DNA from 2 places in the Bacillus lumedeiriae genome. Region 1 is predicted to be linked to the other one. Evidence: riboswitches for the same ligand, from Rfam matches in the RefSeq annotation. Region 1 holds a riboswitch; the other holds the start of a gene.
The links. A riboswitch is a leader RNA that binds a small molecule or an ion and turns the genes downstream of it on or off. The one in region 1 is predicted to bind S-adenosylmethionine.

Region 1 (15,657 bases):
ATCTACACCTCTCGTCGGTTCATCGAGAATCAGCACTTTCGGTCCCGTTCCGATCCATTTAGCGAGTACTACTTTTTGCTGGTTGCCGCCTGATAAATTTTTGGCACTCGTTTCCGCTGATTCCGTTTTAATAGTCAGCCGTTGAATGAGCATCTCAACAAATTCCTGCTCGTTTTTCTGATCGATCACTCCTTTTGGAGCAAAGCTCTGTACACTTGGGAGGGCAATATTTTCACGAATGGAAAAGTCAAGGACAAGCCCTTCGTCTTTCCTGTCTTCTGTAATAAAACCGATTCCTTTTTTAACAGCTTCGTTCGGTGAGTCAATAATCTCTTTTTTTCCATCGATATACAGTTCGCCGCTGTCGATTCGGTCAAGACCGAAAATCGCCCGTACGATTTCCGTGCGGCCAGCACCCATTAAGCCTGAAATGCCAATGATTTCACCCGACCTCACCGAAAAACTGATGTTCTCAAATGCACCTTTCCTTGTAAAATCTCTTACTTCTAACACAACCTCCCCATGAGAAGAATGACGTACAGGAAAGCGGTCTTCAAGTTCACGTCCAACCATTTTTTTAACAACTTCGTCAAAGTTCGTTTCCTGAATTCTTTTTGTATCGACTGTTTTGCCATCACGCATGACCGTAATACGGTCACATATCGTAAAAATCTCTTCCATCCGGTGGGAAATGTAGACAATGGATACTCCTTGCTTGCGCAGAGCTTCAATCACCTCAAACAGCTTGGAGATTTCCCTTTCCGTTAAAGCAGCTGTCGGCTCATCCATAATGATGACCTCAGCATTCGTCACTAACGCTTTGGCAATCTCAATCATTTGCCGCTGACCGACCGAGCATAGCCCTGCTTCTTGTTTTAGCGGAATGGCGACAGACAACTCTTTAAACTGCTCTTGCGCCAATTTTTCCATTTCCTTCGTTTTTAGTAATCCAAATGCATTTTTTCGCTCGCGGCCAATGAATAGATTTTCCAGCACGGTCATATCTGGCCAAATGTTTAACTCCTGATGAATAAAAGCAATTCCGCCTTCTTCTGCTTCTTTCGGGCTAGAAAAAGAACGCTCCTCGCCATTAATGACAATCGCTCCTTCATCCCGCTGATGAAGACCCGTTAATATATTCATGAGTGTTGATTTCCCCGCCCCGTTCTCCCCCATCAGTGCATGAACTTCGCCAGGGCGCAATTCAAAATCAACACCCGTCAGCACTTTATTCGCTCCAAACGCTTTATGAATGTTTTTCATTTCAATTTTCATCACATTCACCTCTTTCTAGAAGATAGGTCCGTTCCACATGCTGAGCTTTCCAGTTATAACGTCTCCTCTACTTCTTTCCTTGACGGCATGCCTCCTTGCGCACCGAACTTCGTCACTGATAACGAAGCCGCACGGTTAGCAAAGCGAAGACTTCCTTCAATCGTTTTTCCTTCTGCCAAAGCGATGGCAAATGCCGCATTAAACGTATCTCCTGCTCCTGTCGTGTCTACTGCTTCCACCTGATAAGAAGGGATAATCACTTCCTGTTCTCCGTTAAAATAACGAACGCCTTGTGCACCTTCTGTAATAAACACTTTTTCAGGATATTTTTTCAATGCCGCTTCTTGGCTGACTTCCATAAATAACAACGCTGCTTCATGCTCATTAGGCGTAATGAACGTGGCTTTCTCAATGACGTTTTCACTAATCGGGCGGGCGGGTGCCGGGTTTAATAACAGAGGCACGCCAAGTTCCTTGCAAACATCCGCCGTATATTCGACTGTTTCTTCAGGGATCTCCTGCTGAATTAAAACGATATCGGCTTGTTGAATGATCGGCTTCGCACGCTGAACATAAGCCGGAATCACCGCATCATTTGCACCTTTGACAACAACAATGCTATTATCTCCTTCTGCCAGAATAATATGGGCCGTGCCGCTTTCCATCTCGGCAATTGTCTCGACATACTTTGTTATTACTCCATGATCGTGAAAGTTTTTGATCATTGCTTTCCCATAATGATCGCCGCCGACACAGCCAATCATATACACTTCTGCTCCGAGCCTGGCCGCAGCTACGGCTTGATTGGCTCCCTTACCGCCGGGAACCGTCTTAAATGACTCACCAATTACCGTTTCTCCCGCTCCTGGACGTTTAGACGACGTAACGACCAAGTCCATGGATGAACTGCCAATGACTACTACCTTAACCATCCTTCTTCACCTTCTTTATTGGATTTTTTCTGCAAACGCTACATTTATTTAAATGGATCACTCTTTTTTATTTACCGCTGCGCGTATCTTCATCATGTATAGCTTTTCCCATTTAATGCCCAAAAAACCACTTCAACAGCTATCCCTTGATTAAATGATTGATTCATTGCTTCATTTATAACTGTTATACCCATTTTCACATAATCTACTTTAGATCGTCTTAGACTGATTGAAAATGTTTGTCTTCCGAGGCGTGAAACCTGCCGAGAAGCGGAGTGACTATAAGGGTCATGAGCAACGAAGAAAGCGAGCATTTATCAACAGCCCAAGTCCATTTTTTCTTTCACTTCATTCAATTCTATTTAATCAGCACAGAAAAGTTCACCTGCTGCAATCCTGTTGCTCTAGACTCACTCAAATTTCAACTGATATGCTTAATGAAAGAAGACACGTTTCGGAGGCATAGAATGGATACTTATAAAGAGTTAAAACAAGGAGAGAAAGGGGCCTGGCTTAGTATTGCAGCCTACATTTTTCTTGCTTTACTGAAGCTGATTGTCGGATACATCGGCCATTCAAAAGCTTTACAGGCGGACGGGCTCAATAATTCAACTGATGTTGCTGCCTCAATCGCTATACTCATCGGATTAAAAATTGCCCGCAAGCCCCCCGATGAAGATCACCATTATGGACACTTTCGTGCGGAAACGATCGCCTCGCTCGTTGCTGCTTTTATTATGATTACCGTTGGTTTCCAAGTTCTCTATGACGCAGGCTATTCCTTTTTTTCAAAAGAAGAAGACACACCTAACATGCTTACAGCCTGGACGGCGGTATTTAGTGCGGGTGTCATGTACATCGTATATCGGTATAATCATCGCTTAGCCAAAAGAATCAACAGCCAAGCAATGATGGCAGCTGCTCAAGACAACCGTTCTGACGCCTTAGTGAGCATCGGAGCATTCATCGGTATTGTCGGCTCTCAATTCGGACTAAGCTGGCTCGATACGTTAACAGCTTTCATTGTCGGACTTATCATTATCAAAACAGCATGGGAAATTTTCAAGCAGGCAACACATACATTAACAGATGGCTTTGATCAAGACCTTTTGGAAGAAATACATCAAACCATTGCCCGTGTCCCTGATGTGCAGCAAGTATGCAGCGTAAAGGCCCGCATGCATGGAAATTTCACACTTGTCGATGTCACTATAACTGTTGATCCGCATCTGAATGTTGTCGAAAGCCACTTGATTACTGAACATATTGAAGAGATTTTATTGGAAAAATACAACATCCAAGACGCAGTCATTCATATTGAACCTGCCAGCAGTTAATCACCATTAATAAGCAAAGCCCTTTTTTACGCGTTATCACTGTTTTTCAAAAGCTTTGTTACACTCTCTTGTTGATTTCCGCTGCAGGCGGTCCAATCAACAAAGAGCTAACATTAACAATAGTCATTCACATAACCTAAGTACAAAAAAAAGAAGGATCTTTTCTCGATCCTTCTTTCTTTATATTTCATGGCAAAGCTGCATGATCATTTACCTAAAAAACATATTTAAAGCGCCTTTGTCTTACTTTTCCATCATTAGCTTTTCTAATTTAAGCGGCTCGATGTATTCCCCTTGTTTATAGGCTCTCATATTCCCGCCGGAAATTTCGTCAATCAAGATGACTTGTCCGTCTTTCGCGCGTCCAAATTCAAATTTAATATCATATAAATCTATTTCTTTTTTAGCCAGCTCTTCTTTCACTGTAGCAGCAATTTGTTGTGTGATATCTTTTAACTCTTTATACTCATCGTGAGAAAGGATGCCCAGCATATCAAGTGCATCTTCTGAAATCGGCGGGTCCTGCCGCTCATCATCCTTCAATGTTACTTCCACAAATGCATCAAGCGGCTGTCCTTCTTCAGCATACATACCGTAACGGCGCAGGAAACTGCCAACTGCCCGATAGCGGCAAATCACTTCAAGGCCCTTGCCAAAGACAGTTGCTGGTTGAACCGTCATCGTTGCTTCTTCAACATTCGCATCAATGTAATGCGTAGGGATGCCTTTTTCTTTTAAAATCTCAAAAAAGTATTTTGTTAATCTAAGTCCAGCTTGTCCCGCACCTTCCATCGTCAAGCCGACCGTATTAGCTCCAGGATCAAATACACCGTTCTCTCCTGTTACGTCATCTTTAAACTTTAATAAATAGTTCCCGTCCTCAAGCTCGTATACATCTTTTGTCTTACCCGTGTAAACATGTTTCACAAAGGTCAACCCCTTTTTCAGTTTCTAAAACCTCTTTTATTATGCACGATTTTGAAAAAAAAATTAATAGGAGAAAAATATTTTCCTCCCATTTTCTCATTCATCAAATTTTGTGTAGGCATGCAGCAATCCTTGTCCGTGAAATCCGTCTTTCTTATTCAAATCCTCCGCTAACTTTTCGAGAGAAGCAGTGAACTTCTCCTTCGATCCATCGCAAATGACGAGTACGGGCCAATGTTCTGTCTCTGCCCCCTCATTTAAAAAGCGAATCAGGTGCTCCCTATTCGTTTTATAGCCGAACTTTCCGCTCGTATTTCCTTTTTCGTTCATATAGCGGTACTTAATTGCCCTTAACAGCCCAAACAAATCAAAATGATTGGCAAATTCCTGTTCATCAAATGCGAGCTTTGTTTCAATGAACACACTTTTCAAATAAGGATAAGTAAAATACGTTTCCGCCGGTGCAAGCCGCATCTTCCCTTCTGAGACTTGTTCAAACAATGGATCCAGCTCCATATGAGGGGAAGTGTAGGCTAAAAAAGAAAGTTGATGACGATGGGGGTCTTGCACATTGGGCAATGTAAACAGCTTATTCAGTAATTGATAGTTTTTCTTCATAACCGCACTAATGCCAATACTGTAAAAAACGGCGTGAAGCGGGATTCCCTGTGTCGCTAATAGAAGCGGGTCGCCATTGTGATGTCTTGATCCGGTCAGCCGCTCTGCTGTCTGAATTAACAGCTCCCCCTGCTCCGGTGTTTTCATATAATAAGCCATGACAGCAACGAGCATAGCGAGTGTTCTGCTTTTTTCAGCAGCCGTTTGACTGCGAATAGACGCAGATTCAATGGCTGCTTCTTTTGTATAGGGCTGTTCAAACAAAAAGGAAACAACCTCTTTCGTATGTTCCGTCAACATTTCTCTCAATTCAATTTCCCTTTTATCTTGAATATATCGTTTCAGCCGTTTCATTTTCACTTGAATATTCTCTGGACTCACTTTTTTTACTTTGGCAATATTTATTACATTTTCATACAGTTCCGTAAAAAAGTGATCGGCCCCTTTTGGGTCAATCAACTTGCTTGCATCCCGAAAACTGATCAGCTCATCGGCATGTGGTGTTAACTTTTCCGAAAAAGCATGCCAGTACCATGAATAACGACGGCCTTTCACCGATTTAATCAGTTCCCGGAGCGCAATATCCCAATCGGCTGACCATCCCGACACGATTACGCCGTATTCATCAAATACCCGCCGCAGAAGCTGGGCAAATGGCACCGTATAGTTATTCAGCTCATCTGTCACATTTTTAAAGCGGGTATCCCGATAGTCGCCATTTACTTTCAATACTGTACAATCTGCGTGTGCCAGCGGCTTCATGCCTTCAATATCAGACTCATGGTACAGCGTCTGGTACTGCACGCTGTGTTCATCAAGCGAATGTTCCAGCAAACGGTCAAAGTTTGTCGTAACAATCACTTTGATATAGCCGCGCTGAACGAGCTTCGCAATGGCACGATGAGCATCAGTTGGAGTTTTCTGCCTTTGTTCCACTTCTTCAAGCGTCGGTTCAAAAAACTCTTTCAACAATCCATTCCGTTCAGACGATGTTTTTGCCAATAGTTCAATGACTTCATTGTATAAAGGAACTTTTCCATACTTTTTTTCATACCAGTCCATCGGATCCTGTTCGTCTGCACCATTTACGTGCATAATCCTCCGACAAAGCTCACGAACAATCCCGCGGCCGGTCGGTATGCCCGCTGCATAAGAAATACCTGAGCCTAAGAGCAGGGCATATACTCCTTTATTCGCTTCCACCGAGAAAGCTAAAGACAACAATTGCTCATCCATTTCATGCCCCCCTTTTTTAAACCAGCTTACCGAATATATGATACCGCTATTCATTTTTCCCTTGTGTACTTATGTTCAATACATTCATCATCTCAGGGTTCAAAAAATACATATTAGATACTTGTATCCTGCTTATCTAATATACTTATGGAATATGCCCTGCTGTTATACTTGTAAAGGATTTTCACAATGAAATTACATAAAACCTTTATCTTGTACGGATGTTATGGCGTTTTCCACTTGTCTTAGGCGGAGAATTGCTTCTGTTCCCTACTATATTAACAGATTTAATGATCTTCCCAATTCCCAGTATGTAAAAAACAACCATATGCCTTTTGATCTAAAAACCCCAAAATCAATTAAACCTATTTGACTTATATGTTTTATTGATTTATTATACAAATTAATTAAATAGTGAAAATCTTATCAAGAGAGATCGAGGGACTGGCCCTATGACATCTCAGCAACCTGTTCCATACAAGGTGCTACATCCAGCAGATTACACTCTGAAAGATAAGAAGACGGAACGAACCATTAACCCTCTTCTTACTAACGAAGGGGGCATTTGTATTGCTGCTTTAAAGAATAATGAAAAAAATCAATATTTTACAGAAAGGGTGAATAAATTTGACGAGTGTTGGTTTTTGGTTTGTTGGTTTAGCGCTGGCTTATACATTATTGTTAATTGGAATTGGGCGATATACGGTACGGAAAGCGAATAGCGGAAACGGTTATTTTGTGGGGGGCCGCAATTTCAATGCGTTTTTCGTTGCTGTATGTATTACCGGCTTATTTTCTGGTTCTTCTTTTATCGCTATTATTGAACTGTCTTACTTAAGGGGCGTGTCTGCTGTCTGGTATGGTGTAGCGGAAACAGTACAGGTTTTGTTAATTGCCTTTTTATTTATCGGACCGTTCCGAAAAAAATTAGTCGTCACCATTTCCGGGCTGATTGGTGATCGTTTTGGAAACAAGGCGAGGGCACTCGGAGGAGCCATTACCGCTTTTGCTTTCCCAATGTGGTCTGTGGCCACAGCCTTAGCGTTCGCATCTGCTCTACATGTATTTACGGGAGTTTCCCTACTGACTGCCGTCATTATTACTGCTATTCTGCTCTTTGCCTATTTACAGTTTGGCGGAATGTGGGCCATAGGCTATACGCAAATGTTTAATACCATTATGTTTTACGTCATGCTGACAGTCGGGTTTGTGGCCTTTTTCATTAATCCCGGATTGGATGGCTTAAAGCAGTTCGCTGAAGCGAAACCTGAAATGTTCTCTTATTCAAGCGTCGGGATCCAAACGATTGTTGCCTGGTTCGGCACATTTCTCGTTAACATTGTACTGGCACAAGCTGCCTTTCAAATGGCTTTATCTTGTAAAACCGTTGAAGAAGGGAAAAAGGGGCTTTTATGGGGAGCCATTCTCGGCGTTCCGTTAATTATCGGAGCCGTCATTTTTGGCCTTGCCGCTGCTATCGTTGTACCAGATGGAAGTGTCGGTCTGATCGCCATTCCTCATTATTTGCTTGAAGTCTTGCCTGCTCCGCTCGTCGCACTGTTTTTCCTCGGTTTTTGGGCTTGTGCTCTAAGCTGGGGAGCACCGTGCCAATTCTCAGGAGCTACTAGTCTCGGAAAAGATGTAGGAGAAGCCCTGTTCCCAGGACGTGATGAACATACGTACATCCGCTATACGAAATGGGCATTAGCTATTTTAACAGTTGAAATGATTATCCTTGCTACGCTCCGGGCAGAGCAGTCAGCCTGGTGGAATGTACTCGCCTGGGTGACGAGAAACTCAGCCACATTTGCTCCGGCTGTAGCCGCTCTTTTTTGGCCGTTAGCTACGCCACGAGCAGTTATCTCATCTATGGTCGTCGGCACAACAACTGGGCTGCTCTGGTATCATCTAGGCAGCTGGGAAACCACTCAATTCTTCCTGCAAACCCATCCTGTGTGGCCAGGAATGATTGCTAATATGTTCACTTTAGTCATTGTGACACTCATAGAACAAGCAGCTGAATTGAAAGTGTATGCCTCCCGTGCGCAAGCCCGAACAGGCATGTATTTATTCATCACCGCCGCGGTAACAGCCGGCTTAACAGCTTTGAACTTTTCTTCGCTCTACGCAAAAGGGCTAGTCGGTCTTGCCTTATTTATCGTGACACTCTCTCTGTTTTTCTGCACGATGCTGTTTTTGAAAAAAGGCAAATTAAGCACACGGGAGCTGCCGTTAAAAGCTTCTTCTCATTAATGCTATCTAAAAAAACAGCCGTCCCTGTTTAGCCGAAAAGCTAAACAGGGACGGCTGTGTTAATGGAACCGTATCTTAAAGAGCTTCAACACGAATAAGTGCTGGGCGTTTTGAACTCGTTCCCTTTACATAGGTTAACGTCACCGACTTGTTTTGCCACTTCTGATAGTGTTGAGATGTACCATAGGAAACTTCCATGGCGATGGCTTTTCCTTGTATTATGACTTCAATCGAAGTAGAATCAACAGCCCCAATTACTTTACCACTATGCTGTACAATAAGTTCCGCTGGGACTTTCAATTCGTTACCGATAAGTACAATCGGCTGCTTCATTTGATTGATCTTCATCAACTGTTCAACACTTGTATTAAAGCGTTCAGCCAACGAATAAATCGTGTCGCCTGCTGCTACTTTATACGTAGCAGCGGCTATTTTTGCCGGCGCCTGCTTATTACCCATTTGTCTATCGCTTGAATCTCGATTAATCACTAACTTTTGGCCAATCGATAAAAAAGTAGATGTCAATTCATTATCTTTTAATAACTTTTCAATGGAAACATTATATTTTTTTGATATATTCCATAAACTGTCGCCAGTTTTGACGATATAAATGATAGAGGAAGCCGTTTTTGGCTCATTGTTTATTTTTTGGCCGGGTATTTCGCCTGGCTCTTTTTTATTTTCTGCTGGTTTCTCTGTATATATAAGTAGCTTTTGTCCAATGGTTAAGCGATCCGATTTTAGATGATTATCCTTCATAATCTTTTCAAACGGCACACCATATTTTTTCCCAGTATTCCAAAGTGTATCGCCTGACTTCACAATATAAGTAACGACAGAGGAGCCTTTTGCTGGCGGATTGTCCGTTTTTTTATCAGGAGCTGGCTTAGCAGATGTGCCTGCTTGTTTTGTAATAATGAGCTTCTGCCCGATTTTGAGCGCATCGGATTTTAGCTGATTATCTTTCTTGATCTTATCTACTGTTACACCAAACTTTTTAGACAAACTCCAAAGATTGTCACCTGATTGAACAATGTGAATACCCGATGGCGCATTGATCACGAGCTTTACTTCCTGCTCCATTTTTACCGCCGTTCTTCTCTCTTTTTTTCCTTCTTCATACAAATCGCTTGAACCTAGAACCTTTTTAACCTGTCCCTGCTTAATATTTACATGAGTAGATGCTTCAACTGCCTGTTCAGTCTTAACTGCAGGTTGATTCACTATCTGTTTATCCTTAAGCTCTCTAGTTTGTCCTGAGACCTTTTCTGTCTCCGCTATATTGGAATTAGTATAAGCATTCTCCGCTTCTTGTAACTGTGAGCTGGAGGATGATTCCACCCTACTTTCTTCAACTTCTTCCGTTTTCCCAGTCAAGTGCAGCAGCTGTCCATTATTATCCCTATACGGAACGATAATCTGCTGTCCAACCTTCAATGAGCTTGTCGTTAAGCCATTTTTTCCTTGAAGCTGCTCAACTGATACCTGATACTTCTTCGCCAATGAATACAGTGTGTCTCCCGCTTTCACCGTATATGATTCTGCACAGTCACACGCCCCTGCCTCTTTCGGCTGTACAAAAACAGATGCTGCTGTCAGTGACATGGCCAAAGTGGCACCAATCAGCTTGGAGTTTCGCTGGTGTTCTTTTATTTTTTTTGATCTGACAATTCGCTCCTGCCGTGTTTCCCCTATAACTTTCATCATGACTACCCCTTCTTTTCCCCTACAAATGATTTCCCCTTATGAGCGAAAAACCCTGAATAAGATTTACTATTAGAGAAAATATTTCCTACAAAGAGAGATATTACAACGAAACAGAAAATTCGACAAATAGACACATAAAAAAAAAGAGCCGATAAAAATAAATCAAATGTCACAGAAACGCAAAAAAGGTAAGCCTGTTTAACTAGAGAACCTTTTCAAGCATTCTGCTAAAAGACTTACCACTTGTCATATATAAGGAAGAAGGAAGGCAGGAATATTCGATACGGCCAAATGCTCCTTCTTTTCCTATGAGAAAAAATAACCAATTTTCATGAATATTCATTCCCGGCATTTCTATATAATTATAACTATGAATGCACGTCATCCACCCTCTCTTTAGCTGCATGAATTTATTCTTATCACTTACTAGATATTGCTTGTTTATATTGTTTTTTTCGCTGATATGTAGATAGTACGACGCCCCCCACAATAAACAGCGCCCCTAGCAATTCCACACCTGTAATCGGTTTGTATAGCAATATCAATCCCATAACCATCGCTACAAAAGGCTCCAAGTTAGATAAAATAGAAGCCTTAGAAGCATCGACGTGTCGAATGTTATGATTCCAAATCAGCGTGACGATGCCGTGTACCACCACAGCAGTGCTGATCAGAAGAGCCCAATCAGACATTTCAAAGCTTATTCGTAAAGGTGTATCCAGTAAAAAAGCAAACGGGATTGATACAATAAAGCCTGTTATATTCGAATATAAAGTAATGGTCATCGGATCTATCCTTTGGGAAAGTACTCTTGTGATAATGATCATAATGGCAAATGTGATCATCGTTATGACGATCCATATAAGACCTTTATCCATGTGTACAGATGATAAACTCCCTTTCGTTACAACGAAGTAAATACCTATAATCGCCACAAAAGACCCTGTCAGCATACGAAGGGTTAATTTTTCTTTTAGAAAAACAGCTGCTAAAAAGCTTGTTAAAATAGGGGTTGTTGCTAATATTAATGCCGAGGTAGTTGGATCAGCTGTTTGTAATCCTACAAAAAAAGACCACTGATTGATGAATACGCCAATAATCCCCAAGGAAACAATGGTGAGTAAATCTGCTTTATTTACTCTTTTAACATGTTTTTTGTAAGAGGATAATCCAACTAAAAATAGCACAATAAATAAAAGCCTCAACGTCGTTAACAGGGTTGGGGAAAAAGCTTGAACTAAAAGCTTTCCAAAGACAAAGTTGCTTCCCCATACTACTACACAAAAAGTTAGCCACGTATAAGCTCTTAACATATATATCACCTTCTCTATATCAAAAAAGCTAACTGTCCTATTTTAAACTTAGCCGTATGCTCTGTATACATTTTTGTTTAGTTATGAAGGCAGGCTTATTTACACGACATTTTCCAAATGTTATAAATACAAACACAAACAGGATGGATAAAAGAATGCCCCCTGCCAGCTCCGGCAATAGGGAGCAGAGCCATACTAATGTTTGGAATAGCTTGTGTTAAAATTAATTCAGTACATATATAAAGGAGATGAATGTAGATGAAAAAAGAAATCATTAACAGATTTACATCCTATGTAAAAGTGGACACGCAATCAGATGAAAACAGTTCCACAACTCCTTCTACTCCCGGGCAATGGACACTATTGCGCATGCTGGAGGCAGAGCTAAATGAAATTGGAATGAAGGAAGTAACGGTAGATGAAAATGGCTACCTCATGGCTACTTTACCGGCTAATACAGACAAGAACGTGCCGGTGATTGGCTTTTTAGCACACGTGGACACTGCAACGGACTTTACAGGGGCTAATGTAAATCCACAAGTAGTGGAAAGTTACGACGGCAAAGACATCGTACTGAGCGAAGCACAATCCATTATTTTATCACCAGCAGATTTCCCCGAGCTTCCTCAATACCACGGACACACACTCATTACAACGGACGGCACAACATTACTTGGGGCAGACAACAAAGCCGGGATCGCTGAGATTATGACCGCAATGTCCTACTTAATTAAACACCCGGAAATCAAACATGGAAAGATCCGTGTGGCCTTCACACCCGATGAAGAAATAGGAAGAGGCCCTCATAAATTTGATGTTGATGCATTTAACGCTGCATTTGCTTACACAATAGATGGCGGACCGCTCGGAGAACTTCAATATGAAAGCTTTAATGCAGCCGGCGCTAAAGTCACTGTTTACGGCAAAAATGTACATCCCGGTTCAGCCAAAGGAAAAATGGTCCACTCAGCGAAGATTGCTATGGAATTACACGGAACGCTGCCGGCCGATGAAGCACCTGAATACACGGAAGGCTATGAAGGCTTCTATCATCTTATTGCGATCAGCGGCGACGTAGAAAAAACAGAGATGCAATACATTATCCGCGACCATGACAAAGACCAGTTCCAAACACGAAAACAAACATTTAGCAGCATCGTGAAAGATTTACAGGATAAATATGGTCAAAATCGAATTTCCCTGGAAATGAACGATCAATACTACAATATGAGAGAGAAAATTGAACCAGTGAAAGAAGTCGTTGAGATCGCTTACGAGGCTATGAAAAACTTAGGCATCGAACCGATCGTTGAACCAATCCGCGGCGGCACAGACGGCTCTCAGCTTTCCTATATGGGTCTACCGACACCTAACATTTTTACAGGCGGAGAAAATTTCCACGGCCGCTTTGAATATATTTCTGTCGATAACATGGAGAAAGCAGTAAATGTCATTGTGGAAATCGTTAAGTTATTTGAAGAAAAAGCTTGATGGATCGAAGGCTATACTTAGCTTTGCATGAAAATCAGTCAGCTGAAATCAGTTCCTATACAGCAAAGATGATTTTAGACACCTTTTGACTAATTAAAGAGGGTTACAAAGCTTGAGGAGGAGCGGGTGAACTAGAGAATTTATGAGTAATGAAGCAATCAGGCGCTTTTCAACGATCTTTGGGGCCGTCCTACAGTAAGAAAAATCCACTTGTAGAACCGCCCCTTTTCCTTGCATTCTGCATTTGGCGGGATCAATGGCTCTAACTGCCACTCATTAACTTCCTATTGATTTAATGTCTCCCTTACTGTTTTCTCCTTGAACTGAGTCAGTCTGGCGAATATTGATCCATCTAACTGAAATGGCACTGACGACTCCTGCAAACACAACGTAAAGTGTTAATAAAAGCGGGCTGCCATTATTGTAGTTAAGTAAGGTGGTTGCAATAATGGGTGTGAGTCCACCAGCAAAGATGCCGGAAAACTGATAGACAAAAGACATACCGGTATACCTGACTCTCGCATCAAATAATTCTGCAAACAACGCGGCTTCAGGACCATAAACGGCTGCGTAAAAAATACCAAATGGAATGATAATAGATAGCCAAATCATTGTGACATTGCCACCGCTTTGGGACATGATCCAAAATGCCGGTAATGCGGAAAGACCTGTCACTAGGCTTCCAATCCAATATGTGCGGGTTCTTCCGATACGGTCGGAGACATGGCCAAACAATGGAATAAAGAAACACATGACGAAGGCTGCGAGTGAAACCCCTATTAAAGCATCTGTCCGGGAAATTTGCAGCGTGCTTGTCAAATACGTAATCGAAAATACTCCCATTACATTGAAGAACACGCCGTCAATATATCTTGCGCCCATCCCCGCGATCACATTACTTGTGTTATTGTGCCACATTTCTTTGATCGGCATTTTCGATTCCTTTTCTGTACCTTTTACCTCTGCAAACTCTGGCGATTCGGATACATTTAATCGAATCCACATGCCTAAAAAAATGAGAGCGGCACTTAAAGCAAACGCGAGACGCCAGCCCCATGCCATGAATTGCCCTTCTGATAAAGAGAAGGAAAGGAGTCCAACTACTCCAGAAGCAAGCAGTAAACCAATAGATAAACCAATCTGTGGAAAGCTTGCGTAAAATCCTTTTCTTTCAGCAGGAGCATGTTCATATGCCATAAGCACGGCACCCCCCCACTCACCTCCTAAACCAATTCCCTGCATCACCCGCAAGAAGAGAAGGCAGATCGGGGCCCATATACCAATTTGTTCATATGTGGGAATAAATGCAATGAGCACAGTACTGCCGCCCATGATCGATAACGTAAGAATAAGCATGCTTTTTCTGCCTAGCTTGTCTCCAAAATGCCCAAAAATAATGCCTCCGATCGGACGGGCAACAAAACCAACGGCGAAAGTAACGTAAGCTAACAATGTAGATACAAAAGGATCATCTGCGGGAAAGTACAAATGATTAAATACAATCCCTGCTACGACTCCGTATAAGAAAAAGTCATACCACTCAATTGTAGAACCTATTAAACTGGCACCAACGACACGCCTCAGCATCTTTCCCTCTACTTTGCTCATTGTTTTCCCACCTCATTTTTATAATCAAACAAGATTATTACCAACGGCTCGTGTTCAAGTGATACTTAGCAAGCGCTTACAAACAGTAATGAGCAATAAAATGATTGACTAGTTGTTTAGCAGTGTTTTCTCATTCTTTGTACTGCCCGCTGCTGCAACTTTTTCTGCCAACATCTGATAAATGAGCGCTACATCATGCTCAACAGGCACTTTTCTATTCGTAGCAATCCCATTTCCCGAGAGAGTATCGGCCACAAGAACTGGGATCGCTTCAATCAACCGTTGGGGCTGAATGTATTTTTTTGCATCATTCCAAATTCCAAAAGCCTCATTATAATTTTCAATTATTTTGATAGCGTTTTGTGCCAATTTCTCCGTGTCGAGCGACGCATCTTCTCCAAGAGCAACAGCGACTTCAGCATAACGCTCTTTACAAGACTCTAATCCGAACTTCATGACAAAAGGAAGCAACAGCGCAACACTTAATCCATGAGGAATATGAAATTGTGCTCCAAGCGGTCTTCCAGCTGCATGCGCTAGATTTGTAGATGCATTCGAGAACGCAATACCTGCATAGCAGCTAGCCAGGATCATTTCTTTACGTAAATCGCTGTCTTTTCCATTTTCGTACACTCCGGACAAAGATTGACCTATTTTACGGATTGCTTCAAGAGCGAACAAATCAGTCATTTCAGAAGCCCGATTGGATACGTACCCTTCAATCGCATGAGTCAAAGCATCCAACCCAGTATACACAGTAAAATTAGGAGGAAGACTGAGGGTCAATTCAGGATCTAGTACAGCGGCATCTGGTATTAATTGCGGGTGACCAGGATTCATTTTCACATTCGTTTCAGGGTCTGTAATCACCATTACTTTTGTTGCTTCCGATCCCGTGCCTGCTGTTGTAGGAACTGCGAGTAACGGCAAACGATTTAACTGTAAAAGTTGTGGAATCTC
Region 2 (15,657 bases), on a different contig from region 1:
CAATTGCTCCAATTTATTAACAACGAAGTACTGCCAGGAACAGGGGTAGAAACAGAGGATTTTTGGAATGGATTTAGCAGTATTGTCGCTGAGTTGACACCGAGAAATCGCGAACTGTTGAAAAAACGTGATGATCTGCAGCAAAAAATCAACGAGTGGCATAAAGAAAACGAACTTGATTTTAACAACTATAAATCTTTCTTGGAGGAAATTGGTTATATCGAGCCGGAAGGTGAAGATTTTACTGTAACAACGGCAAATGTTGATGAAGAAATTGCTTTACAGGCTGGTCCGCAGCTCGTCGTACCAGTGAATAATGCCCGTTATGCCCTCAATGCGGCGAATGCGCGCTGGGGGAGTTTGTATGATGCTCTTTATGGAACAGACGCTATTTCTGAAGAGGAAGGCGCGGAGAAAAAGGGAAGTTATAATCCAATACGGGGAGAAAAAGTTATCGCCTTTGCACGGAAATTCCTAGACGAAGCAGCGCCGCTCCAAAACGGATCTCATAAAGAAGCAGTCAAATATGCAGTAGATGGAGAAAAACTCGCCGTCATATTAAAGAATGGAAGTAAAACAGGGCTGAAACATCAAGAGCAGCTGCAAGGCATTCAAGGAACGGCGCATTCGCCATCTGCGATCCTGCTGAAAAATAATGGGCTGCATTTTGAAATTCAAATTGATAAACATGACCCAATTGGCCAAAAGGACGCGGCTGGTGTCAAAGATATCTTAATGGAAGCAGCCCTTACGACTATTGTGGACTGTGAAGACTCCGTAGCCGCTGTGGATGCAGAGGATAAAATCCTCGTTTACCGCAACTGGCTTGGGTTAATAAATGGAAATTTAAGCGTTTCATTCGAGAAAAATGGAAAGCAAATGACACGCCGGCTGAATGAAGACCGCCGTTATACGTCAGTGAACGGAAGCACATTTGAATTGCCGGGGCGTTCCTTAATGTTTGTTCGGAATGTTGGTCATTTAATGACCATTAATGCGATTCTTGATGAAAATGGGGATGAAGTGTTTGAAGGAATCCTTGATGGAGTGATAACGAGCGCGATTGCGAAGCATTCAATTTCCTATGCGCAGAAACTTGTCAATTCCCGCAAAGGCTCCATTTATATCGTGAAACCAAAGATGCACGGATCAGAAGAAGTAGCATTTGCCTGTGAGTTATTTGATCGAATCGAGGACTTGCTGAACTTGGAAAGAAACACATTGAAGATCGGTGTAATGGATGAAGAAAGGCGCACGTCTTTGAATTTGAAAAATTGTATTCGAGAATCGAAAGACAGAATTGCTTTTATTAACACTGGTTTCCTTGATAGAACAGGAGATGAGATCCATACGTCGATGGAGGCAGGAGCGGTCATTCGAAAAGGCGACATAAAATCTTCTGTTTGGCTGTCTGCTTATGAAGCATCGAATGTAGCCGCAGGGCTTGAGGCAGGTTTTCAAAAACATGCGCAAATTGGGAAGGGCATGTGGGCGATGCCTGACTTGATGGCAGATATGCTCCAACAAAAAATCGGCCATTTAAAAGCCGGAGCCAATACTGCATGGGTTCCTTCGCCAACAGCAGCTGTTCTTCATGCGCTTCATTATCATCAAGTGGATGTGAAGCAAGTACAAAATGAACTGAAACAACAGAAGAAAGATTATAGGGATGACATTTTACAAATCCCACTTGCAAACAATCCAAGCTGGAGTAAAGAAGACATACAGCAGGAGCTTGATAACAATGCTCAAGGTATTCTTGGTTACGTTGTTCGTTGGGTAGAGCAAGGTATCGGCTGCTCAAAAGTGCCTGACATTAACAATGTTGGTTTGATGGAAGATCGGGCTACGCTCCGTATTTCCAGCCAGCATATCGCTAATTGGCTGCACCATGGCATCTGCACACAGGAGCAAGTGCTGGAAACGATGAAACGAATGGCAACAGTCGTTGATGAGCAAAATGCAGGTGACCCTGATTACCGGCCAATGGCCTCTAATTATGATGATTCCGTTGCGTTCCAGGCAGCATGCGACCTCGTGTTTAAAGGATACGAGCAGCCGAATGGATACACGGAACCTATTCTGCATAAACGTCGTCTTGAAGCGAAAGATAAACACCGTGTCGTTCAATAAAACGCGTTGTGAGCAAGGAGGAAAGGCTGGCCGGTTAACGGCCAGCCTCTTTCATCATTTTGGGCTATCAAACGGACGAAAAAACAAAAACATTCTATGAGGAAAGAAGGAGAGGTTTTTGGAGAGAGAAAACGTAGTGAAGTCCGTGGCGAGGGCTCTTGATGTCATTGAGCTTGTGAGCAGTTCGAAGCAGGGGCTTGGTGTAACGGAAATTGCTAAGAGGATGGATATTAATAAAAGTTCAGTTTTTCGTATACTAGCTACTTTAAGTCAGTATGGTTATATCGAACAGCATAAGGAAACAGGAAAGTACCAGCTTGGTTATATGTTTCTTGCGGTTAGTTCAAAATTACTTGATTCACTTGACGTACGCACGGAAGCAAGTCCGATATTGAAAGGGCTTGAAAAGGAAACGAATGAGGTGGTTCATCTTGTCGTTTATGACCAAGGAGAGGTCGTTTATATTGAAAAGTTAGATGGCAGTGAAACGCTGCGGATGCATTCGAAGGTCGGCAAGCGGGCTCCTGTTCATTGTACATCTGTCGGTAAAGCGATTCTTTCTCATTTGCCGACAGATGACGTGCTCGATATTATTGAGCGAAAAGGGCTCTCGCCTCATACTTCTCATACGATTGTGGAAAAGGATGATTTTTTGAAAGAATTGGAAAAGGTAAAGAGAAAAGGATATGCCCTTGACTTAGAAGAAAATGAGGAGGGGATTCGCTGCATTGCTGCACCGGTGTTTGATCATACTGGGAGCGTGGCAGCAGCTGTTAGTATTTCAGGCCCGACGCTGCGGATGACAGATGAAAGAATAGAGGACTTAAGTGAACGCATGATTCAAGCCGGACGAGATATATCTAAACGGCTCGGATATAGCAGCTGATGGGTTAGAAATGGTTAAATCGGCCTTCAATGATCAGACGGAACATTTCTCCTAGAAGCGAAGAAGATGAAAAAATAACCGGCGGGAAGTGATTTGATCATTTCCCGCCGGTTATTTTGCTGTGATTGATCCTAATTTAAAATGACTTCCGCTGGTTTTACTTGAATAGCTGAAAGCTGATACGTTTTCGTCCGTAAAGAATCAACGTCGATGTGTTTGCGGGCAACACCCGAATCCATAGCAGCCTGAGCAACGGCAGCCGCTACTTCAGGAGCGACCCGGGCATCAAAGGCAGAAGGAATAATATAGTCTTCTGAAAGTTCACTGTCAGAAATAAGAGAAGCAATTGCATAGGCAGCCGCTGCTTTCATTTCTTCATTAATGTCCGAAGCGCGTGTATCGAGTGCTCCTCTGAAAATACCAGGGAACGCAAGAACATTGTTTACTTGATTTGGAAAGTCCGACCGTCCAGTACCGATCACTTTTACCCCGGCTGCTTTTGCCTCGGGAGGAGTAATTTCCGGATGAGGGTTAGCCATGGCAAATACAATTGGATCGTTCTTCATCGTGTCGATCATTTCTGCTGTCAGCGCTCCTGGGGCGGAAACACCGATAAAGACATCGCTGTCTCTCACTGCATCTTCAAGGGTACCTTCTAATTGGTTCGTATTGGTGAACGAGGCCACTTCCTCTTTAATGGCATTCATTCCAAATGGGCGTCCTTCGTAAATGATTCCTCTTGTATCGCACATAATAATGTCTTTTACGCCGAAACTATGTAACAGTTTAGCGATGGCAATACCCGCTGAGCCAGCTCCGTTGATGACAATTTTAACTTGCGAGAAAGTTTTATTAACAAGTTTAAGAGAATTAATCAAACCAGCCAGTGTAACAATCGCTGTGCCATGCTGATCATCATGAAAAACAGGAATATCAAGCTCTTCTTTTAAACGTTGTTCAATGAGAAAGCAGTTAGGCGCTTTTATATCTTCTAGATTAATTCCTCCAAAAGATGATTTTAACAATTTTACTGTTTTAATCACTTCTTCAGGATCTTTCGTGTCAAGGCAAATAGGGAACGCATCTACCCCGGCGAAGTTCTTAAGAAGGATGGCTTTGCCTTCCATAACCGGCAAAGAAGCATCTGCTCCAATATCTCCAAGCCCTAAAACGGCCGTACCGTCAGAAACGACAGCGATTGTATTGGCTTTCATCGTATACTCATAAATTTTCTCACTGTCCGCTTGAATCTCCAGGCAAGGTTCAGCGACACCGGGTGAATAAACCAAACTCAAATCTTTTAAATTTCTTACATTTAATTTAGCTGTCGTTTCCAATTTCCCCTGGTGGCTGCGGTGAATTTCCAATGCTTCTTCTTTTAAAGTTTTCATATTGACCCCTTCTCTTTATTAGTTGGCTTTGTTAAACTTCTCTGTTGATTTCCTCTAGAGGCGCTCCAATCAACAAAGGGATAAAATAAACAATAGTCATTAACATAGCCTATTAATTTAGAACATATTGAAGAGTTTATAACATACTAAAAAGATAATCAATACAACTGTCAGAAAATTTAATTAACTATTTTACGAGAATTTTAAGTAAACAATTGACATTACGCACATACAGTATATAATACTAATAAATCCTATCAAACAAATATGAATAATTGAAAAGATGGTGATATGATGTTTTTACACATAGATCGTATAAATAAGCAATTTATTAACAACAAAGTTGTCAATGATGTATTAGTCGATATTAATGCAACAATTGAAGAAGGCGAATTCGTTTCTATACTAGGGCCTTCGGGCTGCGGAAAATCGACGTTACTGTCCATGGTCGCCGGTTTGAGTGAAGCGACTTCCGGAGAAATTAAATTAGAAGGAAAAACAATTAAAAAGCCAGGAAAAGAGCGGGGAATGGTGTTTCAGCAGGCAGCGTTATTTCCTTGGTTGAATGTAGAAGAAAATGTCATGTTTCCTTTGAAAAAAGAAATGAAAAAGAAAGAAGCAAAGGAAACAGCACGTAAATTTTTACAAATGGTGCAGCTGTCTAACTACGCTTCTCATTACCCGCATGAATTATCAGGGGGTATGCAGCAGCGTGTAGCCATTGCGCGGGCGCTGGCAATGAATCCGAAAGTATTGCTTATGGATGAACCATTTGGAGCGCTGGATGAACAAACGAGAGCTCGGATGCATAAAGAGCTTGAGAGAATCTGGATAGAGACACAAAAAACTATTTTATTTGTCACTCATAGTATTTCAGAATCGATTAAATTGTCCGATCGGATCATCGTCATGGGAACGCAGCCGGGAACCATTATTGCGGATATTCCAGTGGACCTGCCAAGACCGCGCAGATTCGATCAAAAAGAAGTTATTCAGCTTGAGAAGAAAATCAACCTGCTGTTGAAAAATGAAATTGATAAAGTCGTAAAAGAGGAATTGGCTTATGCAGCGAATCAGTAAACAACTTGTTTTTTTTATCGTATTGATAATTATTTGGGAAGGGATTGTACGTGCAGGCGGATGGACGGCAGATGTGATGCCGAAGCCGACAGATGTTTGGCAGGCGCTTGTCCGCGGCTTTGAAGATCGAACACTCATATTCGATTTAACTGCTAGTTTTCAGCGTTTATTTGTCGGTTTGTTCATCTCTTTATTGTTAGGAATTGGACTTGGTATTTTGCTTGCTAAGTCCAAAACAGCAGATGAAACGCTCGGCACACTCATACTAGCTCTTCAAAGCGTACCGAGTATTGTCTGGCTGCCGCTTGCTATTATGTGGTTTGGTTTGAATGAGAAAGCAGTCATTTTTATCGTTGTTCTCGGCGGCACGCTCGTTATGACGATCAATATGCGGATGGGGATAAAGAATGTGGCTCCGCTGTACATTCGAGCGGCACAGACAATGGGATCACGAAGCTTAGATTTATTCGTAAGGGTCATCTTTCCGGCTGCTATTCCTTACGCAGTTACAGGAATTAGACTTGCTTGGGCCTTTGCTTGGCGCGCTTTAATGGCTGGTGAAATTTTAAGTACAGGACCAGGTCTTGGCTATACGTTAAAATACGCTTCTGACTTTGGAGATATGAGCTTAGTCATTGCTGTTATGATTTTAATCGGAGTAGTGGGAACGATCGTTGATTATGCTTTCTTTCAAAAGGTGGAGAGAAATGTTATGCGGCGCTGGGGCCTTGAAACGAACTAATTGATGTCAATGGGGGAAAACAAATGAAAAAGAAACTGGGGTATTTGAGTTTTATATTGATTTTGCTCGTCGGGGCAATAGCCGGCTGCAGCTCAGCAGAAGAAGGAAAAGCAGAAGAGAAGAAGAAAGTGGTCATCGGGTATTTTCCAAACCTTGACCACGTGCCGGCAATGATTGCCAAAGAAAAGGGCTATTATGAAGAGGCGCTTGGTGAAGATGTGGATATCGAATATAAATCGTTTCCAGATGGCGGTGCCTTTATGGTTGCATTGAAAACAGGAGACGTTCATGCCGGGCTTGTCGGTCCTGGACCGGTAATGAATAACTTTACAAATGGAGCCGATGTGAAAATTGTTGCCGGAGGTTCTTCAGGCGGAACAGTCATCGTTGCGCGCAAAGACAGCGGCATTAAGTCTGTTAAAGATTTTGCAGGAAAAACATTTATCACTCCTGGTGTAGGATGTACACATGACGTTCAAATGGAAACATTTGTAAAAGATTTTGGCATTGAATCTAACCGTATTGGCGGCAGTATGAAGCATACAACTGGAAAACCAGCTCAATATGCCGGCTTATTTGAATCAGGAAAAGTGGATTTAGCGGCTGTTCCTGAGCCTTGGGGATCTTTACTCGTTAAAGAACAAGGAGCAAAAATCATTGTAGACAGCGATGAAATTTCTTTCGGTACGACGCTGCCTAACTCTGTCCTTGCGACGAGCGGCAAGCTAATTAAGGAAGATCCGGAACTTGTGCAGAAAATCGTGAATGCTCACCAAAAAGCGATCGATTTTATCAATGGAAATCCGGAAGAAGCGAAGCAATTAACGATTGATTCCATTAAAAAGGATACGAAACAAGAATTAGCAAAAGACGTAGTAGATAGTGCATGGAAACGAATTACGTATACATCTGATGTAAATGAAGAAGTCGTACAGCAGTTTGCTGACTCTTCTTATGACTTAAAGTTTTTAAAGACAAAGCCTGAGTTTTCAGCTTTGATCGATAAACAATTTGCGAAAAAATAAAATATTACAAAAACTCTTGCCATTTTGATCTTTTTACTGTACATTTAAAAAAAGCCAAAATTTTATAAGTTCTTATCAAGAGAAGCGGAGGGACTGGCCCTATGATGCTTCAGCAACCGGCTATGTAAAGTCAAGGTGCTAATTCCAGCGGGTTCACCCCGATAGATGAGGAGAAGATCATAAAAAAAGCCTTCTTCTTAAGAAGGCTTTTATTTTTTTGTCACGGAGATAGAAGGAGAGGAAAAAACATGACACATACACACATTGACACACTGTTAGCACAAATTGGAAACCGCAGTGAAACAGCGACAGGAACAGTGAACGCCCCTGTTTATTTTTCAACTGCTTATCGTCACGAAGGAATTGGACGGTCAACGGGATATGATTATATACGGACGGGGAATCCGACACGCCAAATTGTAGAACAGGCGATTGCCGATTTAGAAGGCGGAGACGCTGGTTTTGCATTTTCATCGGGAATGGCAGCTATTCAGACGCTTCTTGCGCTGGCAGAGCCAGGAGAGGAATGGATCGTTTCAGCCGACTTATATGGCGGTACATACCGGTTGTTTGAAAAAGGCTGGAGAAAGTTTGGATTATCGTTTACATACGATAGTTTTCAACATATCGATGAAACGAAAAAGAAGATAACAGAGAAAACGAAGGCCATTTTCTTAGAAACACCGACGAATCCGCTAATGCAGGAAGTAGATATTGAAGCAGTAGCAGCTTTCGCAAAAGAGCACGGCTTACTATTGATTGTTGATAATACTTTTTATACACCGCTATTGCAGCGCCCGTTAACGCAAGGGGCCGACATCGTGATCCATAGTGCTACGAAATATTTAGGCGGTCATAATGACGTGCTGGCTGGACTGATCGCGGTGAAAGGAGAAGAGCTTGCTCTTAAAGTCGGGGAAATGCAAAATGCGGCCGGGGCTGTTTTGTCGCCGCTTGATTCATGGTTATTAATGCGCGGAATGAAAACGTTAAGCTTGCGTATGAAACAGCATGAGCAAAACGCTAAACAGCTTTCTGCTTTTTTAGGGGAGTGTCCAGAAGTGACGGATGTTCTTTATCCGGGCCGGGGAGGCATGCTTTCTTTCCGATTGGAATCTGCGGAATGGGTCGATGCTTTTTTACAAAACTTGCAGCTGATTACATTTGCTGAAAGTCTTGGAGGGGTTGAAAGTTTTATTACTTATCCGGCTACACAAACACATGCGGATGTTCCGGAAGAAGTGCGAATACAAAACGGAGTCTGTAACCGCCTGCTTCGTTTTTCAGTAGGAATTGAACATGGAGAAGATTTAATCGCTGATTTAGCACAGGCATTTAAAAAGATGAAGGAGTGAGAAGATTGAGTGAAAATTATTCTTTCCAAACGAAATTATTGCATAACCGTCATAAATTTGATGAAGGAACGGGGGCGGTTAGCGTACCTATTCAACACGCTTCTACTTTTCATCAAACTGATTTTGATACATTTGGAAGTTACGACTATAGCCGTTCGGGAAATCCGACGAGACAAGCGTTGGAAGAGGCGATTGCCGAACTGGAAGGCGGTACAAGAGGATTTGCCTTTTCTTCAGGGATGGCTGCGATCTCAACTGCTTTTCTTTTACTCTCTAAAGGGGATCACGTATTAATCACAGAAGACGTATATGGCGGCACATATCGGATGGTAACAACCGTATTGAATCGATTTGGCATTGAACATACGTTTGTGGATATGACGAATTTGCATGAAGTCGCTTTGAACATAAAAGAAAACACGAAGTTAATTTATATTGAAACACCGTCTAATCCGTTGTTAAAAGTGACAGATATTCAAGGGATTGTGAAGCTGGCAAAAGCAAATAACTGTTTAACCTTTGTAGATAATACGTTCTTAACACCCGCTCTTCAGCGTCCGCTTGAGCTAGGTGTCGACGTTGTTCTTCACAGTGCAACGAAGTTTTTATCAGGTCACAGTGATGTGCTCGCAGGACTTGCAGTGACAAAAGATGAAGAACTTGGTCAGCGCTTATATGCTTTGCAAAATTCATTCGGTGCTGTGCTTGGTGTTCAAGATGCGTGGCTCGTGCTGAGAGGGCTGAAAACACTTCATGTCCGCTTGGAGCAGTCTTCCAAATCGGCGCAAATCATTGCTGATTTTTTACAGAAGCATGAGCTTGTAGAAAAAGTATACTATCCTGGCTTATCTGATCACGATGGTCACGTGCTGCAATCGTATCAAGCATCGGGATACGGAGCGGTTCTGTCCTTTGAATTAAAAAATGAAGAAGCTGTGCGGCAGTTTGTTAATGGAGTGAAAATTCCCGTGTTTGCTGTCAGCCTTGGGGCGGTGGAATCGATCCTGTCTTATCCAGCGAAAATGTCTCACGCGGCTATGCCGAGAGAGGAAAGATATAAAAGAGGGATTACCGACGGGTTATTGAGATTATCGGTCGGACTTGAATCGGCAGAAGATTTAATTTCCGATTTTAATGAGGCATTACAGGCTATAAAACCACTTGTTGCCACATAAGTAAAAAAGGCTGTCCTTTATCCGTTTTCATTAACGAAGGACAGCCTCATTTTATTAAACGTAAAGCCATATTTACTGATTAGTGAGCGCGGTCGCGTCGCATGCTTCTTAAGACAAAGCTGACGATAAATACCAGGATAAGCGAACCAATCAAGGCAGGGATAATAGCGATACCGCCAATATCAGGTCCCCAGTCTCCAAACAGTGCACCGCCGATCCAAGCCCCGATAATTCCAGCAATAATGTTACCGATGATACCGCCTGGAAGGTCCCTTCCTAAAATAAGCCCCGCCAGCCAGCCGATAATCCCACCGACAATTAAAAACATAATAAAGCCCATTTTTTTTCCTCCTTGCTGTTGTAATCTGTCGTGCTTGGTTTATTTATTCCCGAATCCATTCATATAAAACATAAAAAGTCAATAAAGCTTTAAAAATGTTTTACCAATAATGGTTTGAATATGAAAAGGAAGCAAATGGACGAGCGTTTTTCTTGTCTCTGCATATTTCTTTTTCGCGTGTACAAGTGTATAGTTTATAATGAATTTATTCGACAAAATCAAGTGTTTGATGAGCATATCTTATGTAAGTTAAGGGTGATTACGCATGAAGATTAGAAAAACGTATTTGAATGAGGAAGAAGTAAAAGTATTCATTTATGAAAATAAAAAGGAAGAAACGGTCGTTGTCGCTGTTCCTTCCGCAGAATGGTCCATTTCTTTCACTTATGAAGAAGCAGGAGAAGCATTGATAGAGCGGTTGGCGGATTCATTAGCTGGCACGAATTTGGATGCACAAAGCGCGTCTGAAATGAGCCAGCGAATTTATCAATGGACACATGAAATGTAACGGGCGAGAGATAGCTTTGTCGCTATATTTTTTGTCGGAAGATGAACAATAAGAACAGATTTTATTTTTGAAAGGGTTGGCGGTTATATGGTTTCATTAAAGGAAGAAGTTCTGTCTAGAAGAACATTTGCGATTATCTCTCACCCGGATGCGGGAAAAACAACAATGACTGAAAAACTGTTATTGTTCGGGGGAGCGATCCGCGATGCAGGGACAGTAAAAGGGAAGAAAACAGGGAAATTCGCGACATCTGATTGGATGGAAATTGAGAAGCAGCGGGGCATCTCTGTCACGTCTTCGGTGATGCAATTCTATTACGAAGGCTGTCACGTGAATATTCTTGATACACCAGGGCATGAAGATTTCAGTGAAGATACGTACCGGACGTTAATGGCGGTCGACAGTGCTGTGATGATTGTTGACGCGGCCAAAGGGATCGAAGCACAGACGAAAAAGTTATTTAAAGTATGTAAAATGAGAGGAATTCCTATTTTTACGTTTATTAATAAATTAGACCGCCAAGCAAAACCGCCGTTGGAACTGCTGGCAGAGCTTGAAGAAGTACTTGGAATTGAATCCTACCCGATGAATTGGCCGATCGGTATGGGAAAAGAGTTTTTCGGTATCTATGACCGCTTTAATAAGCGGATTGAACAATTTCGGACGGCTAGCGAAGAGAACCGGTTTCTTCCATTAAATGAGGAGGGAGAACTGGCTGTCGATCATGAAATTAAAAAATCTTCTTTATATGATCAAATGCTGGAAGAGGTGATGCTGCTTGAGGAAGCGGGAAATGATTTTTCCGAAGAAAGAATCGCATCTGGAGAATTGACACCGGTGTTTTTTGGAAGTGCGCTGACAAACTTTGGTGTCCAAACCTTTTTAGAAACTTATTTGCAGTTTGCTCCTCCTCCTCAAGCACGCCAGTCTGATCAAGGAGCGGTAGACCCTGCTAGTGAACAATTTTCAGGTTTTATCTTTAAAATCCAGGCGAATATGAATCCTGCTCATCGTGACCGCATCGCCTTTTTCCGCATTTGTTCTGGAAAATTTGAGCGGGGAATGAGTGTAACGTTAGCGAGAACAGGAAAGTCGTTGAAATTATCACAGTCAACACAGTTTTTGGCCGATGACCGCAGTACAGTAAATGAAGCTGTGAGCGGTGACATTATTGGTTTATATGATACAGGGAATTATCAAATTGGTGATACGCTTGTGGGCAGCAAGCCGCTGTTTCAATATGAGAAACTGCCGCAGTTTGCTCCGGAGCTGTTTGTTAAAGTAAGTGCCAAAAATGTGATGAAGCAAAAAAGCTTCCACAAAGGGATTGAACAGCTCGTTCAAGAAGGAGCTATTCAATTGTATAAAACACTTCATACGGAGAATTATATTCTTGGAGCGGTCGGACAGCTGCAGTTTGAAGTATTTGAGCATCGAATGAGAGGCGAATACAATTCCGAAGTGGTGATGGAACCAATGGGCTCCAAAATTGCCCGCTGGATTGAAAACGAGGAAGCAGTGAAAGAAAGCCTTTCTAACTCAAGAAGCCTGCTAGTAAAAGACCGTCAAGGGAAGCTCGTCTTTTTATTTGAGAATGAATTTGCGCTTCGCTGGTTCCAAGATAAAAATGAGCAAATTAAGCTCTATCATCCGATGGACGAAGAGCATTAATTCCTGACTTTATCATTCATCTACAAGGTGGAGAAATTTGCTTTCTTAATAGGATGATTTCACATAACCTATACGAAAAAACCAGTTTGCCGACGGCAGCTGGTTTTTTTCATTCGTTGTATGGAGAATAATAAATTATGAAGGGGTGTATCGCTAATGGTGAATGAATTCGTCTATTCCCTATCTCATCAAAACCTTTGTAATAAAAGAAATAACAGCTTTTCTTAAGGATCGGCTGGCGGCAAATAAAGATAGGTGAATTTGTTGATAAAATTTTTCTGAAAAAGCAATTGACAGTTCGATTCATGTCAATGATAATGAATGTTGATACTTCAATGCATAAAAGCGTTCAAGTGAAAGAGTAATAGACAACATTTGAGGTGGACTTTCATGTTTAAAATTGAACCGAAAATAAGGCCTTCTTTGCCGGCTGCATTCACGTTGACAGCCATGATTGTGGTACTGATCAGTTTTTCAATTATCAAATTGAAGTCGGTTCCGCATATTCCCATTTTGCTTTCTATCTTTTTGCTGCTCGCATTTGGAGCTGTTCAAAAGCTTTCATTCAAAAAAATGGAAGAAGGGATGCTCGAAGGGGCGAAAAGCGGGATGGGGGCTGTTTTTATCTTTTTTCTCATCGGTGTGCTTATTAGCAGCTGGATGATGTCGGGTACGATTCCGACGATGATTTATACAGCGTTTAGTTTTGTGACGCCGCACTTTTTTTACAGTATTGTTTTTATCGTTACGGCGATCATTGGTCTTGGCATAGGCAGTTCCTTGACGACAGTGGCGACAATAGGGGTAGCCTTCATCGGTGTAAGCGGGGTAGTGGATGCTTCCGTTGCGATCACAGCTGGAGCGATCGTATCAGGTGCTTTTTTTGGCGATAAAATGTCACCGTTATCTGATACGACGAACTTAGCCGCATCGATTGTTGGAGTTGATTTATTTACCCACATTCGCAATATGGGGTGGACCACCATTCCAGCCTTTTTGATCACGCTTATCTTATTTGCTTTTATTTCCCCGAAAGTAGGACAGACGCAATTTCCGAAAGTAGAAGCAATTAAAGAGGCATTACATGAAATGGATTTAATTCATTGGTATGCATGGCTTCCTCTTGTTTTGCTTTTTCTGTTATCGATAAAGAAGGTATCACCGATTATTACACTTGCTCTTAGTTCTATTTTCGGTGTATTGTTATCCTTTTTGCATTCAGATCGGTCACTGGCTGACGTATGGGGCATTTTATTTTCAGGCTTTACGTCTAAAACAGGCAATGCCGATGTCGATGCTTTACTGACAAGAGGCGGAATGGATAGTATGATGTTTACGATTTCGCTCGTTTTGCTGTCGCTAAGTCTTGGCGGCCTGCTATTTTCTCTTGGTGTCATCCCGCGTTTATTTGAAGCAGTTGAGCATCGTTTGAAAAACGCAGGGAGCACAGTGGCAGCTGCAGCTGGATCAGCCATAGGCATTAACTTCATTATTGGAGAACAGTATCTCTCTATTTTATTAACAGGTGAGGCCTTTCAGCGGCAGTTTGAGAAAGTCGGTTTGGCAAAAAAGAATTTATCAAGAACATTAGAAGATGCTGGTACCGTTATTAATCCGCTTGTCCCTTGGGGAGTATGCGGTGTATTTATCACGAACATGCTTGGAGTGGCGACTGTTGACTATTTGCCATTCGCCTTCTTTTGTCTGTTGAGTCCTATACTCACTATTCTATATGGCATGACTGGCTGGACATTAACGAAAAAATAATAATTGTAGAAGGGAACGTTTATTCGTTCTCTTTTTTTTTGGCTATGTTAATGACTAGTGTTGATGTTGATGCTTTGTCGATTAGAGGAGAAATTAACAAGGGAATTTTAGATAGCCTTTTTTATAGGATGATTATCTATAGGGTGTTCACTTATTTGTCTTAAAACAGTGCTTTGAATTCGCTGCTCAAAGTTGAATGTCGAATATTAGTACATTATAGTTAAATAGGTAAGCCATTACAAAAAGTGAATGAGGTGTATGAAAGGAGATTTATTTTGAGAATTAGCAACTTTTCTATTAAGAGGCCAGTATTTACAATTGTTGTTATGTTTCTGGTCATTATATTAGGTGCGGTTTCTCTTTTCAAAATTCCGCTTAAATTAATCCCTGATATTAACCCGCCTGTTGCGGTTGTTGTTACTTCTTATGAAGGGGCAAGTCCGATAGAGATTGTTGAAAAAGTGACAAAGCCTTTAGAAGAGAGCTTGTCCACTCTTCCTGGAATTAAAAATATTACTTCCACTACGAGAGAAGGATCCAACCTGATCTTAATGGAGTTTTCCTGGAGTACGAACATTGAGGACATTCAGTCGGATGTGCTGCAGCGGATTGATCGGACACCTATTCCAAAAGAAGCGAGTAAACCGCAATTTATGAAATTTGATCCTTCTCAATTTCCGATTATTCAATTATCACTGCAGTCAGCCGGCAATGAAAAAGAATTGCAAAAACTGGCTGATCAATTGGAAAAAGACTTAATGACAGTAGAAGGAGTCGCTAATGTTAATGTTTCAGGTACTCTTGACGAGGAAATTGTTATTGAACTAGATGAGAAAAAGCTGGAGGAATACAACTTATCGCAATCTGATATCGTACAGCTGATTCAGACTAATAACATTTCACTTCCTGGAAGTACAGTAGAGTCAAATGGAATGTCCTTAACGACAAGGATCATCAGCCAGCTGACAAGCACTGAAGAAGTGAAGAATCTGGTGCTGACTGTGAATCCTCTTAGCGGAACCGAAATCACTATTGGCGACGTTGCATCGGTTGAATCAAAAAGAAAAACGGCTCGCAGTGTAACGAGAGCAAATGAACATCCAGCGGTTCTGCTAAGTGTATTACAGCAGGCAGATGCAAACACAGCGGAAGTATCTAAGGAGTTCAAAAAGCGGCTTGATGAATTACTGAAGGAAAAGCGATATAAGAGTGTCCGGGCAGATATTTTATTCGATCAAGGGGATTATATTCGCCTTGCTATTGGAAACATTGGCAGCTCGCTCGTGCTTGGCGGCGCTTTTGCCATGCTCGTTTTATTTGCTTTTTTGAGAAATGTTAGAAGCCCGCTCATCATTGGTGTGGCTATTCCTTATTCAGTTATCGTTACGTTCGTATTAATGTACTTTGCGGACTTTAATTTAAATATTATGACGCTTGGTGCGCTTGCCTTAGGAATTGGTATGCTCGTTGACAATGCTATTGTTGTCATTGAGAACATTTACCGCCATCTATCAATGGGAAAAGATTCCCGGCAGGCGGCTCGTGATGGAGCAAAGGAAGTAGGGACGGCGATTACAGCGTCCA

Region 2: it holds a riboswitch for S-adenosylmethionine, as region 1 does, so the genes downstream of both, QYG89_RS03840 (methionine biosynthesis PLP-dependent protein) here and QYG89_RS08460 (sodium:solute symporter family protein) in region 1, are expected to answer to the same signal.

Annotation. Positions count from the first base shown of each region.
Region 1 covers NZ_JAUIYO010000004.1:173,295-188,951, forward strand. Annotated here, with positions in the region: gene QYG89_RS08435 (sugar ABC transporter ATP-binding protein) at 1-1,275, opposite strand, end outside; gene rbsK (ribokinase) at 1,329-2,207, opposite strand; gene QYG89_RS08445 (cation diffusion facilitator family transporter) at 2,675-3,544, shown strand; gene QYG89_RS08450 (phosphoribosylaminoimidazolesuccinocarboxamide synthase) at 3,788-4,471, opposite strand; gene QYG89_RS08455 (SIR2 family protein) at 4,568-6,325, opposite strand; SAM riboswitch class I at 6,746-6,845, shown strand; gene QYG89_RS08460 (sodium:solute symporter family protein) at 6,953-8,578, shown strand; gene QYG89_RS08465 (LysM peptidoglycan-binding domain-containing protein) at 8,654-10,285, opposite strand; gene QYG89_RS08470 (DMT family transporter) at 10,705-11,598, opposite strand; gene pepT (peptidase T) at 11,857-13,089, shown strand; gene QYG89_RS08480 (MFS transporter) at 13,366-14,697, opposite strand; gene QYG89_RS08485 (iron-containing alcohol dehydrogenase) at 14,806-15,657, opposite strand, start outside.
Region 2 covers NZ_JAUIYO010000002.1:48,457-64,113, forward strand. Annotated here, with positions in the region: gene QYG89_RS03810 (malate synthase G) at 1-2,133, shown strand, start outside; gene QYG89_RS03815 (IclR family transcriptional regulator) at 2,252-3,019, shown strand; gene QYG89_RS03820 (NAD(P)-dependent malic enzyme) at 3,151-4,410, opposite strand; gene QYG89_RS03825 (ABC transporter ATP-binding protein) at 4,705-5,490, shown strand; gene QYG89_RS03830 (ABC transporter permease) at 5,474-6,232, shown strand; gene QYG89_RS03835 (ABC transporter substrate-binding protein) at 6,256-7,257, shown strand; SAM riboswitch class I at 7,327-7,429, shown strand; gene QYG89_RS03840 (methionine biosynthesis PLP-dependent protein) at 7,506-8,612, shown strand; gene metC (cystathionine beta-lyase) at 8,618-9,787, shown strand; gene QYG89_RS03850 (GlsB/YeaQ/YmgE family stress response membrane protein) at 9,867-10,127, opposite strand; gene QYG89_RS03855 (YueH family protein) at 10,393-10,635, shown strand; gene QYG89_RS03860 (peptide chain release factor 3) at 10,723-12,306, shown strand; gene nhaC (Na+/H+ antiporter NhaC) at 12,697-14,073, shown strand; gene QYG89_RS03870 (efflux RND transporter permease subunit) at 14,349-15,657, shown strand, end outside.